Regions from separate parts of the Pararhizobium sp. LjRoot255 genome, predicted to be linked through region 2. Evidence: predicted binding sites of a transcription regulator. Region 2 holds the regulator's gene; each other region holds the start of a gene.
What was found. The regulator LexA, encoded in region 2, represses DNA repair genes until DNA is damaged. The targets are predictions, from matches to a motif close to TGTTCNNNNTGTGTTCNG.

Region 1: the regulator LexA is predicted to act here: its motif matches at 1,830-1,847, upstream of recA (recombinase RecA).
Region 3: the regulator LexA is predicted to act here: its motif matches at 2,300-2,317, upstream of ACSQ2W_RS14815 (ribonuclease T2).

Annotation. Positions count from the first base shown of each region.
Region 1 covers NZ_CAXUPQ020000001.1:3,477,412-3,481,328, forward strand. The annotation lists gene ACSQ2W_RS16640 (pseudouridine-5'-phosphate glycosidase) at 1-760, opposite strand, end outside; gene ACSQ2W_RS16645 (carbohydrate kinase family protein) at 792-1,739, opposite strand; gene recA (recombinase RecA) at 1,973-3,064, shown strand; gene alaS (alanine--tRNA ligase) at 3,292-3,917, shown strand, end outside.
Region 2 covers NZ_CAXUPQ020000001.1:3,593,906-3,597,822, reverse strand. The annotation lists gene ACSQ2W_RS17265 (hypothetical protein) at 432-650, shown strand; gene ACSQ2W_RS17260 (hypothetical protein) at 644-850, opposite strand; tRNA gene ACSQ2W_RS17255 (tRNA-Cys) at 946-1,019, opposite strand; gene lexA (transcriptional repressor LexA) at 1,276-1,992, opposite strand; gene ACSQ2W_RS17245 (hypothetical protein) at 2,245-2,577, shown strand; gene ACSQ2W_RS17240 (hypothetical protein) at 2,658-2,933, opposite strand; tRNA gene ACSQ2W_RS17235 (tRNA-Asn) at 3,124-3,198, shown strand; gene ACSQ2W_RS17230 (class I SAM-dependent methyltransferase) at 3,421-3,917, shown strand, end outside.
Region 3 covers NZ_CAXUPQ020000001.1:3,075,717-3,079,633, reverse strand. The annotation lists gene ettA (energy-dependent translational throttle protein EttA) at 1-1,429, opposite strand, end outside; gene ACSQ2W_RS14815 (ribonuclease T2) at 1,523-2,263, opposite strand; gene ACSQ2W_RS14810 (alpha/beta fold hydrolase) at 2,473-3,423, shown strand; gene ACSQ2W_RS14805 (thiamine pyrophosphate-binding protein) at 3,582-3,917, shown strand, end outside.

The DNA of each region.
Region 1 (3,917 bases), 120 kb from region 2:
CGCGGGCAATGTAGATCTCCATTTCGTCGCGCGGGATCTCGTTTTCCTCGGGCACCGGGTTGGCGATCAGCATGCCGCCGTCGACGCCGAGCAGGTCGCGCATCTTCTGAAAATTGGCGATTGCCGCCGGGCTGTTGAGCATCAGCGGGCTCTTCAGGCCGGAATCGCGCGACCAGAAGGCCGGGAAGATGTCGCTGTCATAGGTGACAACCGGAACGCCGCGGGTTTCCAGCACTTCGAGTGTCTTCGGAATGTCGAGGATCGCCTTGGCGCCGGCTGAGACGACGATCACGCCGGTGCGGGCCAGTTCGTCGAGGTCGGCGGAAATGTCGAATGTCTCCTCGGCCTTGCGGTGTACGCCGCCGATGCCGCCGGTCGCAAAGACGCGGATGCCGGCGCGGGCTGCGGCGATCATGGTTGCCGCAACCGTCGTTGCGCCGGTGCGGCGTTCGGCAATCGCAAAGGCGAGGTCGGCGCGCGACAGCTTCATCGCGCCTTCGGTCTGCGCCAGCGCTTCCAGCTGCGCGTCTTCGAGGCCAATGTGCAAGACCCCGTCGATGACGGCGATCGTGGCGGGTACTGCACCTTCCTCGCGGATGATCGCCTCGACGCTGCGGGCCATGTCCAGATTGCCGGGGAAGGGCATGCCGTGGGTGATGATGGTCGATTCCAGTGCAACAATCGGCGCGCCGCGTGCTTTGGCGGCCGCGACTTCGTTGGAATATTCCATCGGTAGAAGGGGTGAAAACGGCTTGGTCATCGCATGTCCTTTGTGGCTTTTTAAGGCGCGTTCATGACAGGATTTCGGCCGGCGGCACAAGCCGAATTGCTTCTCTCAGCATCTCGCGCGACATTTTTTCCGACACGGCGAGCGGTGAGCGGACGGTGATGCCGGCAGCCGCGACACCGGAACGCAGGCAGCTATCCAGCGGTTCGCCGCCGAGGTATGCCGCAAGGAAACCGGCCGCCACCGCATCGCCGGCGCCTGTCACATCGCCGAGCGCATCGAGGGCAGGTGGGGTGACGGTCACGGCCTCTCCCAGCCGGAAAGCGATCGCCGGCTTGCCGCCACGGGTGATGACGCCGCCGGAAAGGCCGATGGCCCGCAGCAGGGCAGGCCACTCTGATGCCTCAGTCACGTCACGGCCCGTGAGCGCACGCGCCTCGGCTTCGTTCATGAAAAGGAAGCTGACGCCGGAGAGACTGTTTGCAAGACGCACCACCTTGGCGGGTGAAATGGCGATGGCGGCGAGCGGCTTTGTTTCCTGTGCAGCCCGCTCAATGAGGCTCGCGAGGGTCTCTTCCGGCAGATTGGCATCGGTGACGATAAGGTCGCTGGAAGAAATGGCCTCCCGCATGGCACGTTGCTGCAGACGCCGCGGCGAAAACAGCTGGTAGAGGTCCATGTCGGCGAGCGCGATCACCAGATTGCCGTCGTTTTCGAGAATGGCCGTGTAGCTCGGCGTCTTGCGGTCGAGGAAGATGAACGGGCTGTCGATGACGCCGGCAGCGGCCGCAGCCTGGGCAACCGTCTCGCCAGCGGCATCGCCACCGCGCGGGCTGATCATGCGGACCTCGAGCCCCAGTCGCGCCAGATTGCGTGCCGCGTTGAAGCCGCCGCCGCCGGCCTCTTCGAACCACATGCCCGGATTGCTCGCGCCCGCCGCCGTCGTGCCGGAGATACGCCCCCGGCGATCGATATGCGCGCCGCCGAAGATGGAAACTTTACTGCCGGTCATGCGTTTTCCCGTGTGCCCCCGCGATCCGATTCGTTCAGCCCGTCTGCTGACGGCATTGTCTGTTCCACGTCCTACCTGCTTCCGAAGGTCTAGAACAAGAAAAGAACATACAGTAATTTATTGCATAGATTCAATGTATAGACACCCATTGCAAAATGAGAACAAAAAGTGTACATAGCTTTCATCGGCAGCTTCATTGCCTCAGCAGCTTCCATAACCTAAAGGTGGATCAAATGGCACAAAACTCTTTGCGGCTCGTAGAGGACAAATCGGTGGATAAAAGCAAGGCACTTGAAGCGGCACTCTCCCAGATCGAACGGTCGTTCGGCAAGGGATCGATCATGAAGCTCGGTGGAAAGGACAGCATCGTCGAGATCGAAACCGTTTCGACGGGCTCCTTGAGTCTCGATATCGCACTCGGCATCGGCGGGCTGCCCAAGGGGCGCATTGTCGAAATCTACGGGCCGGAAAGCTCGGGCAAGACCACGCTCGCACTGCAGACGATTGCCGAGGCACAGAAGAAGGGTGGCATCTGCGCCTTCGTCGATGCCGAACATGCGCTCGATCCAGTCTACGCCCGCAAGCTCGGCGTCGATCTGGAAAACCTTTTGATCTCCCAGCCGGATACTGGCGAACAGGCACTCGAGATCACCGACACGCTGGTGCGCTCCGGTGCGATCGATGTTCTCGTCATCGACTCCGTGGCGGCGCTGACGCCGCGGGCTGAAATCGAAGGCGAGATGGGCGACAGCCTTCCCGGTCTTCAGGCGCGTCTGATGAGCCAGGCGCTGCGCAAGCTGACCGCATCGATCTCCAAGTCGAACTGCATGGTGATCTTCATCAACCAGATACGCATGAAAATCGGTGTCATGTTCGGTTCGCCGGAAACGACGACGGGCGGCAACGCGCTGAAATTCTACGCCTCGGTCCGTCTCGACATCCGCCGCATCGGCTCGGTGAAGGAGCGCGAAGAGGTCGTCGGCAACCAGACCCGCGTCAAGGTTGTCAAGAACAAGATGGCGCCGCCCTTCAAGCAGGTCGAGTTCGACATCATGTATGGCGAAGGTGTTTCCAAGACCGGCGAACTCGTCGATCTTGGCGTCAAGGCCGGCATCGTCGAAAAGTCGGGCGCCTGGTTTTCCTATAATAGCCAGCGTCTCGGCCAGGGCCGTGAGAACGCCAAGTCCTTCCTGCGCGACAACCCGGATACGGCGCGCGAGATTGAGCTCGCCCTGCGCCAGAATGCCGGTTTGATCGCTGAAAAATTCCTTGAAAACGGCGGTCCGGAAGCCGGAGACGATGGTGACGATGCTGCTCTGGCATAAGATCGCCTGATTTTGCCGGATGACACCGCCGGCCGCTCCTTGACAGGGCGGCCGGTTTTCCTTTGCCGTCTGGACAGGGGTTTGCGCGAACGATAAAAGCCTGTGTTCCAAACGGGCGGGAGCAGGATTGTCGGCAACTATCGGCGATCCGCGATTTTCAAGAGTTTTCCGGTTCGCGGTTCGGCCATGTCGGCTGCGGACGTCTGATGCAGAGGTAAGGGCGCACTATGAACGGCGTGAATGAAATCCGGTCGACGTTCCTCGACTACTTCAAGAAGAACGGCCATGAGGTCGTGCCGTCGAGCCCGCTGGTTCCGCGCAACGACCCGACCCTGATGTTCACCAATGCCGGCATGGTGCAGTTCAAGAACGTGTTCACCGGCCTCGAGCAGCGGCCCTATTCGACGGCTGCGACGGCGCAGAAATGCGTGCGTGCCGGCGGCAAGCATAACGACCTCGACAATGTCGGCTATACCGCACGCCATCACACCTTCTTCGAAATGCTTGGCAACTTCTCCTTCGGCGATTATTTCAAGGATCGGGCGATCGAGCTTGCCTGGAACCTGATCACCAAGGATTTCGGCATCGACGCCAAGCGCCTTTTGGTCACCGTCTATCACACCGACGACGAAGCATTTGACCTCTGGAAGAAAATCGCCGGTCTCAGCGATGACCGGATCATCCGCATCCCGACCAGCGACAATTTCTGGGCGATGGGCGATACCGGTCCCTGCGGCCCATGTTCGGAAATCTTCTACGACCACGGCGATCATATCTGGGGTGGCCCTCCGGGCTCGAAGGATGAGGATGGTGACCGGTTCATCGAGATCTGGAACCTCGTCTTCATGCAGTA
Region 2 (3,917 bases):
GCGCGAACGCCGGTGCTATTATTTGCCGCTCGGTTTGATCCTGCGTGAGATACATGCATCCCTTCATGCGGCATGACAGGGTGGGATGCCTGGAGCATCTGGCTGCCCCAACGACAACCGCCAGACACGTCTTCCGCCGCAACCACGAAATCTCGATATGAACCAGCGATTCCCTCTTTTTCATCACCGTCATCCTGCTGTTCCGCGGGAACTAACCCGCGCGAGTGGTCCGGCAGCGCGAAGTTTGAGAGCTGGAGCGGGACTTTCTGACCGGAGTCACGCGATAACGATTCACTCGATCGTCAAATCGTGCTAGGTTCCATCTGGAGGCAGACCACATCGGTTGTTGCGAGCCGTTTCTGTTTGCCTGCCGGATCGTCCAGTACCGTCTGGGACCTGGATTTGACGCATCCGCGGTGAAGGAGAGCACCATGCATTACAGTGTGCAGTTTTTCACCTGGACGCCCAAAGAGGGCGTCCATCAAGTCGGCTCGACGGTCGAGATCGATGCGGTCAATCCAAAACTCGCGGCCGTGTCGCTTTTGGGCCTCCGGCTGGATGAGACCGGCACGGCCAGGAAACTGGCAGTCCGCGTCTGGAATGCGCCGGATGACAGCCAGGTCGATTGCGAATGCTTCTACTATCATTGATCGCCGGCCGCATTCCGCAATGCTAAATTCTCCTGCGTTTCGTCGCCATTGATTCGGATTTTCAACCGGAGTGCATCGTCATCGCCAGCGCGTTGCCGCCGCGGTGGATTTGGAACGTTTTTACCGGTTTCGCGAAACGTCGGAATTGCTCTTTCAACGCGGCGGGACACGCGTTGTCGGCCGCCGGTCGGCGTAAACATCACGCCGATATCCGTTCATGGCGGCGTGATGGAACACGGTTGCCAACATGGTTGAAGCGGCGACCCTATCCAATTGCGAATATTGTGGAAAATTTTGGAGGCCTCGCCCGGAATTGAACCGGGGTACAAGGATTTGCAGTCCTCTGCGTCACCACTCCGCCACGAGGCCTCGTAACGATCATCTCTTAATCGTGTGACGGGCGTTTAGACCGATTTCCGATCCAGTGCAAGACGCCTTGGCCGAATTCCAGTTTTTTCTCATGGGAGAAACCTGTCTCCCACCGTTGCCGGTCCGCGTCGCGAGGAAAATACCGCAGATCGCTGATGCCAAACCGCAGGCGATTATTGTCAGGGCCCCGCTGACGTCAATTTTCAAAGAAAATCAGCCGCCTGCATCCCCCGGCGCGCGGATACAGGTTTGCCGCTCAATGGTAACGTCGGATCAGGCCCACGAGCTTGCCTTGGATCTTGACCCGGTCGGGACCAAAAATCCGGGTTTCGTAGGCGGGGTTGGCAGCCTCGAGCGCGATCGATGCGCCCTTGCGGCGAAACCGCTTCAGCGTTGCCTCCTCGTCGTCCACCAGGGCGACGACGATCTCTCCAGGGCTAGCGCTGTTGGTATTGCGTATGATGACGGTGTCGCCGTCGAGAATGCCGGCCTCGATCATCGAATCGCCGCGGACTTCCAGTGCATAATGTTCGCCGGTCCCAACCATCTCGAGCGGTACAGAAATATCGTGCGTATTGTTCTGGATCGCCGAGATCGGCACACCGGCTGCGATTCGCCCCATGACGGGGATGGAGACGGAGCTGTTCTCATTGCTGGCCGCGACCGGTTTGGCGGCGACTGGCGCCGGCGGAGCGCCGCGGCTGCCCTGGATGACGCTCGGCGAAAAGCCGCGCTTGGGCTGCAGGCTCATGGAATAGGCCTCCGGCAGCCTGATAACTTCAAGCGCGCGTGCCCGGTTCGGCAGACGCCGGATGAAGCCCCGCTCCTCGAGCGCCGTGATCAGCCGATGAATGCCGGATTTCGACGCGAGGTCCAGCGCATCCTTCATCTCATCGAAGGACGGCGGCACGCCCGATTCCTTCATTCTTTCGTGAATGAACAGAAGCAGTTCCTGTTGCTTGCGGGTCAGCATGAAAGATCACTCCGGAATCGAGAAACAAATCAAGAACGAACACTATATGTTCCATATGTGTTCCGCAAGTCCCATAATTCGTTGAACCTTTTCAAGGTGCGAGTTTTTGGGCTTGCGGCGCCGAAAACCGGCATTCAGCGCTCTCACCGCCGATGTCCGCCTTTGCTGCAACGGAACATTTGCCCCGTCAGGCCGTTTTCCGCTCATGTTGAAACCTGTGGCGGCGGCACGGCCTGCGGCCAGGAGGCAGGGATGGTCGTCCATGGACGTGGTAACAAGGTTTCGCCCGAAGACACGAACCGGAGGGTGAAGATCAGCGGTGCCGAAGCCCGGCAAGGACGGCTTGGCCGCCCTGTGCTGATGGTTCTCATCGCGAGCCTGGTGCTTGCCCTCATTGCCTGGGCGGGGGCAGAGATATTCGGCGAAAGCACCGACAATGATGCGGCGACACAGATTCAGGAAACCACGCCGGCGGCCAAGGACACCGATCAGGGCACCGTCGACAATACTCCGGCGACCGGGGAACAGATGCAGCCGGCGCCGGTTGACAAGAATCCGACCCCGCAAACCGGTTCCGGTGGCTAGGGCCATTGGCGCCTCATCGAATGAAGGCCTCCGACGACGCCCGGCCCTTGCAGCCGGGCCCTTGCAGATTGGCGCCGATTTTACGGCGTCTGCCGCTTGCGCGCCCACCAGACGGAAAGTTTGCGGCGCTGCCGCCGGACGAAGGCGAGGTCATGCGACAGCACGATCAGGCCCAGCGGCACCATCCAAAAGCCCAGAACCGGCAGGAAGCCGAGGATACCGCCAAAGAGCAGCGCGGCGCCAAGGGTGATACGCAAGGTCCGCGACTGAGGCAGGGGCAGACGCCACGCCCCGACAATGAGTTCATGTCTGCTCGCATCGATACCGAATTTTTTCGTTTTCTGCGCTTCTGTCATAAACTTAACTGCCTTACTCTCGATGCCGTGCACCATAGAGCGGATTTGCCTGCGGCTCTTCCAGTGCGCTGCCTTCCCAGATGGGGAGTTCTCCACAGTCAGACAAGATTGTGCACTTTTTTTGAAAAACTGCTTGGCAAATCGGAAAAGCATTTGTATTAGCAGCCTCACTTCTGCAGCGCGCAGATGATCCCTGGTAGCTCAGCGGTAGAGCATTCGACTGTTAATCGACAGGTCGCCGGTTCGAATCCGGCCCGGGGAGCCAGTTTCAAAGGGCTGCACTTATGGTGCGGCCCTTTTTCTTTGCATTTTTTTCAGTGCGGTGAGACCGGCCCGCCTGCTCCCCGGTCGCCTGACCTTACTCACAACTGCGTTGTCGCCTATACTCTGCGGTACAGTTCGGCGCATTGCAGCGGCCTGTCGCCGCGTTCGAGGATGCGTGCGCTGCGGCCAACTTGGTGCGCGGCCCTCACTCCACGGGTTCACCATGACGGCCGAAAAAGTGTCACTGACAAGGGAGAAGGAAACCCTCCTCATCACGCTTTACGCGAAGGCCGGGGAAAGCCGCCTGCCGGATTCCCTTCTGCGGGATCGTTTCGCCGCCGAGGCCGTCAGCCGGATCGACTATGATTTTTCGCGGCTGATGATCGATCGCGACCTGATGATCGGCGTGGCGATGCGCGCCCATATTCTCGACGGCTGGACGCGTGACTTCATCGGACGCCATCGCGAAGCAACCGTACTGCATCTCGGCTGCGGGCTGGACAGTCGCATATTCCGCGTCGATCCGGCGTCGAACATCCGCTGGTTCGACCTGGACTATCCCGAGGTTATCGCGCTGCGCCGCAAGCTCTATCCGCGGCGCGACGGTTATAGCCTGATCGGCTCGTCCGTGACGGACCCGAATTGGGTCGCAGACGTGCCGGTCGACCGTCCGACGATCATCGTCGCCGAGGGGCTTTTTCCCTACTTGCCGGCGGACGA
Region 3 (3,917 bases), 520 kb from region 2:
GCGCCGCCAGAGTTTCGGTGTCGAGGTCGTTGGTCGGTTCGTCGAGCAGGAGCACGTTGCCGCCGGCCTTCAGCATCTTGGCAAGGTGGACGCGGTTGCGCTGACCGCCGGAGAGGTTGCCGACCTTCTGCTGCTGGTCGGTGCCCTTGAAGTTGAAGGCGCCGCAATAGGCGCGCGAGTTCATTTCGAGCTTGCCGAGCTTGATGACTTCGGCGCCGCCGGAAATTTCTTCCCAGACGGTCTTGTTGCCATCAAGCGCATCGCGGCTCTGGTCGACATAGCCAAGCTTCACCGAATCGCCGACCCGGAAGCTGCCACTGTCCGGCTTCTCCTGACCGGTGATCATCCGAAACAGGGTCGTCTTGCCGGCGCCGTTCGGTCCGATGACACCGACAATGCCACCCGGCGGCAACTTGATCGACAGGTCGTCGATCAGTACGCGATCGCCGTAACCCTTGGTGATGTTCTCGGCCTCGATGACGACCTGACCAAGACGTTCGCCGATCGGAATGATGATCTGCGCATCGCCGAGACGCATTTTATCAGCGGCATCGACCAGTTCGTCATAGGCCTTGATACGCGCCTTCGACTTGGCCTGACGTGCCTTCGGGCTGGAAGCGATCCATTCCTGCTCGCGGCTGATCGCCTTGCGGCGGGAGGCGTCCTCGCGGTTTTCCTGCTCCATGCGCTTGGCCTTGGCGAGCAGGTAGGCCGAATAGTTGCCCTCATAGGGAATGCTGCGACCGCGATCGAGTTCGAGGATCCAGCCCGTCACGTTGTCGAGGAAGTAGCGGTCGTGGGTGATCATCATCACGGCGCCCGGATACTGGCGCAGATGGTTTTCCAGCCAGCCGATGGTTTCGGCGTCGAGATGGTTGGTCGGTTCGTCGAGCAGAAGCAGGTCGGGCTTGGAGAGCAAAAGCTTGCAGAGCGCGATACGACGGCGCTCACCGCCCGAAAGGCTCGTCACGTCGGCATCGCCGGGCGGGCAGCGCAGCGCGTCCATCGCCATCTCGACCTGGTTTTCCAGATCCCACAGGTTCTGGCCATCGATGATGTCCTGAAGGCGCGCGCCCTCGTCCGCCGTCTCGTCGGAATAGTTCATCATCAGTTCGTTGTAGCGCTCGATGATGGCTGTCTTGTCGGCCACGCCTTCCATGACGTTTTCCATCGCCGTCTTGGTTGGGTCGAGCTGCGGCTCCTGTGCCAGGTAACCGACGGTCGCACCTTCGGCGACCCAGGCTTCACCGGTATATTCCTTGTCAAGGCCGGCCATGATGCGCAGCACGGTTGACTTGCCGGCGCCGTTCGGGCCGAGGATACCGATCTTGGCGTCCGGGTAAAACGACAGATTGACATTCTCCAGCACCTTCTTGGTGCCGTAGGACTTATTCAGCCCCGACATATGATAGATGAATTGACGTGCCATAAAGAGACTGCTCCGACGGGAATGGGATTTTGCCCGCTATGTAGGCGAATTATCCCGACGGAGCAATGAAGAAACCGGCTTTAACTCAGCCATTCACTCAATGCCGGCGGCGTCAACGATCCCTCTGCTGCATTTGAAATCGGTATCTCCGGCGGCAAGGATCAGCGGCGACAGGCGAGCGCCGGCGGAGACATCGCCCGAAAGCCCGATCGTCAACCCCGTGATGACGCTACGCTCACCCGCCTTCTGGCAACGCATCCGCACCCGGTCGCCGGCCCCCTTTCCAAAACTCGTGTCGAACGCCTGCTTGATCTCGCCCTCCGTCACCTCTTGTCCGAGGCGACCGGCGAACAGGCTTCGCACCGCCGAGCCATTGAGTTCGTCGAGAAGACGCAGCTGGACGGCAAAATAGTCCTGCGCCGTGCCGCCCTGGCAGGTGCCGCTACGCAGCCATTGATGCCGGTCGAGACCCGACTGGGTTCCCGGCATGGCGATCAGCAGCTTCGCCGCCGTTTCTTCGGCCATCGCCAGTTGCGGCAGTTCCAGCCAGTCGCCCTTCTTGTCACGCGCGCGAACATCCGCGGCGACGCCACAGTAACTCTTCTTCACCGGCCAGAGACCATGCAGGGAAAAATGCGTCGCATCGTAGCGTTCGGCGGTCTGGCCAACGCATTCCTTCCGCTTTGGTCGCGTCTCACAAAATCCCGGCTGCCAGCTGACGGCGAGAATATATTCGGTCTTTCCTTTCGGTGCCGCCGCCTCTTCGTCGGCAAGCGCCGGAGACGCAGCCACCGCTGCCAGCAGGACAAGACCCAAACGGCGTAGAAATGGCATAAAGATATTCCCTTGCATGAATGCCCCTCCTGAAATTAGAACAAAACATGATCAATTAGAGACTAAAACGGGAAAAATGCAACCTGAAATCGTTGCCGGACCAATATTTCCTGACCTGATGCGAAACGAGCACCAAGCGGAGATTGCCTTTCGGCAACAAATCAAGTTGATAGCAGGGACGTGCTGGAACTTCGCCTGGGAGGGTTGGCGTGTTTGCCAAGGTCGAAACGTTGCAAAGCCCGAGCGGAGCTGCGCTCGTCTGGCGCCGCCAGCCGGCTGCTCGCCCGGAAAGAGGCATACTGATCGTCAGCCACGGCCTAGCCGAACATTCCGCCCGCTACACCCGTTTCGCCGAGTTTATGGCCGGCCACGGCTTTCACGTCTATGCGCATGATCATCGCGGACATGGCGCAACCAAGGCCATTGATGCGCCGCTTGGCCGGTATGCGCACCGGCAAGGCGCAGACAAGGTGCTGTGCGACGTCAGGACAATGCGCGATATGGCAGCCGCCGACCACCCCGGCCTTCCCGTTATCCTGTTCGGTCATTCCATGGGCGGGCTGATCGCGCTCAACGCCGCAGAGAGCGATCCGGGGCTCTATGATGGGTTGGCGGTGTGGAACTCGAACTTCAATCCGGGCCTTGCCGGACGTGCCGCACAGGTCATTCTCGCCGCCGAAAAGATGCTGAAGGGCTCGGACGTGCCGAGCCGCCTTCTACCGAAACTGACCTTCGACGCCTGGGGCCGGTCCATCAAGGACCGCAAGACCGATTTCGACTGGCTGTCGCATGATGCCTTTGAGGTTCAGAAATATGTGGACGATCCTCTCTGCGGCTTCGATGCCAGCGTCTCGCTGTGGATCGACCTGTTTGACCTGACATTCCTGGGCGCGCGGCGCGATCGATTGCGACGCCTCCCCCCCAACCTGCCAATCCATCTCGTCGGTGGCGGCGAGGATCCGGCCACCAACGGTGCCCGGGAAATCAAGTGGCTGGCCAGGCACATGCAAGCGGCGGGACTGAAACGCGTGACGACGGTCGTCTATCCGGCGATGCGTCACGAAACGCTGAATGAAACGGAACGCGACAGCGCCATGCGGGATTTTGCCGGCTGGTGCCTCACTGTTGTCGAACGGCGACATAACGATGGCATGGCATGAACAATATTTCTTGCGAAGTCGGCAATCGGCACGATGATCATCGCGTCCGGCCCCTATATCATCTGGCGCGAACGCCGGATCAACAACAGCGCCAGTGTGGCGCCGATGTCGCCTGCAATCTGACAAAATAGTTTTCACAGGCTTTGGGAGGAGCGGACATGAAGACAGGCGGGGAGTTGATCGTAGAGGCGTTGAGGGCGAACGGCGTCAAGCGGATCTCCTGCGTGCCGGGAGAGAGCTACCTCGCGGTGCTCGACGCCCTTTATGACACCGACATCGACGTCGTGGTCTGCCGTCAGGAGGGCGGCGCGGCGATGATGGCGGATGCCTGGGGCCGCCTCACGGGCGAACCCGGCATCTGCATGGTGACCCGCGGTCCGGGTGCGATGAACGCGTCGGCCGGCCTGCATATCTCCCGCCAGGATTCGATCCCGATGATCCTGTTCATCGGCCAGGTGCAGCGCGATGCCCGCGAGCGCGAGGCCTTTCAGGAA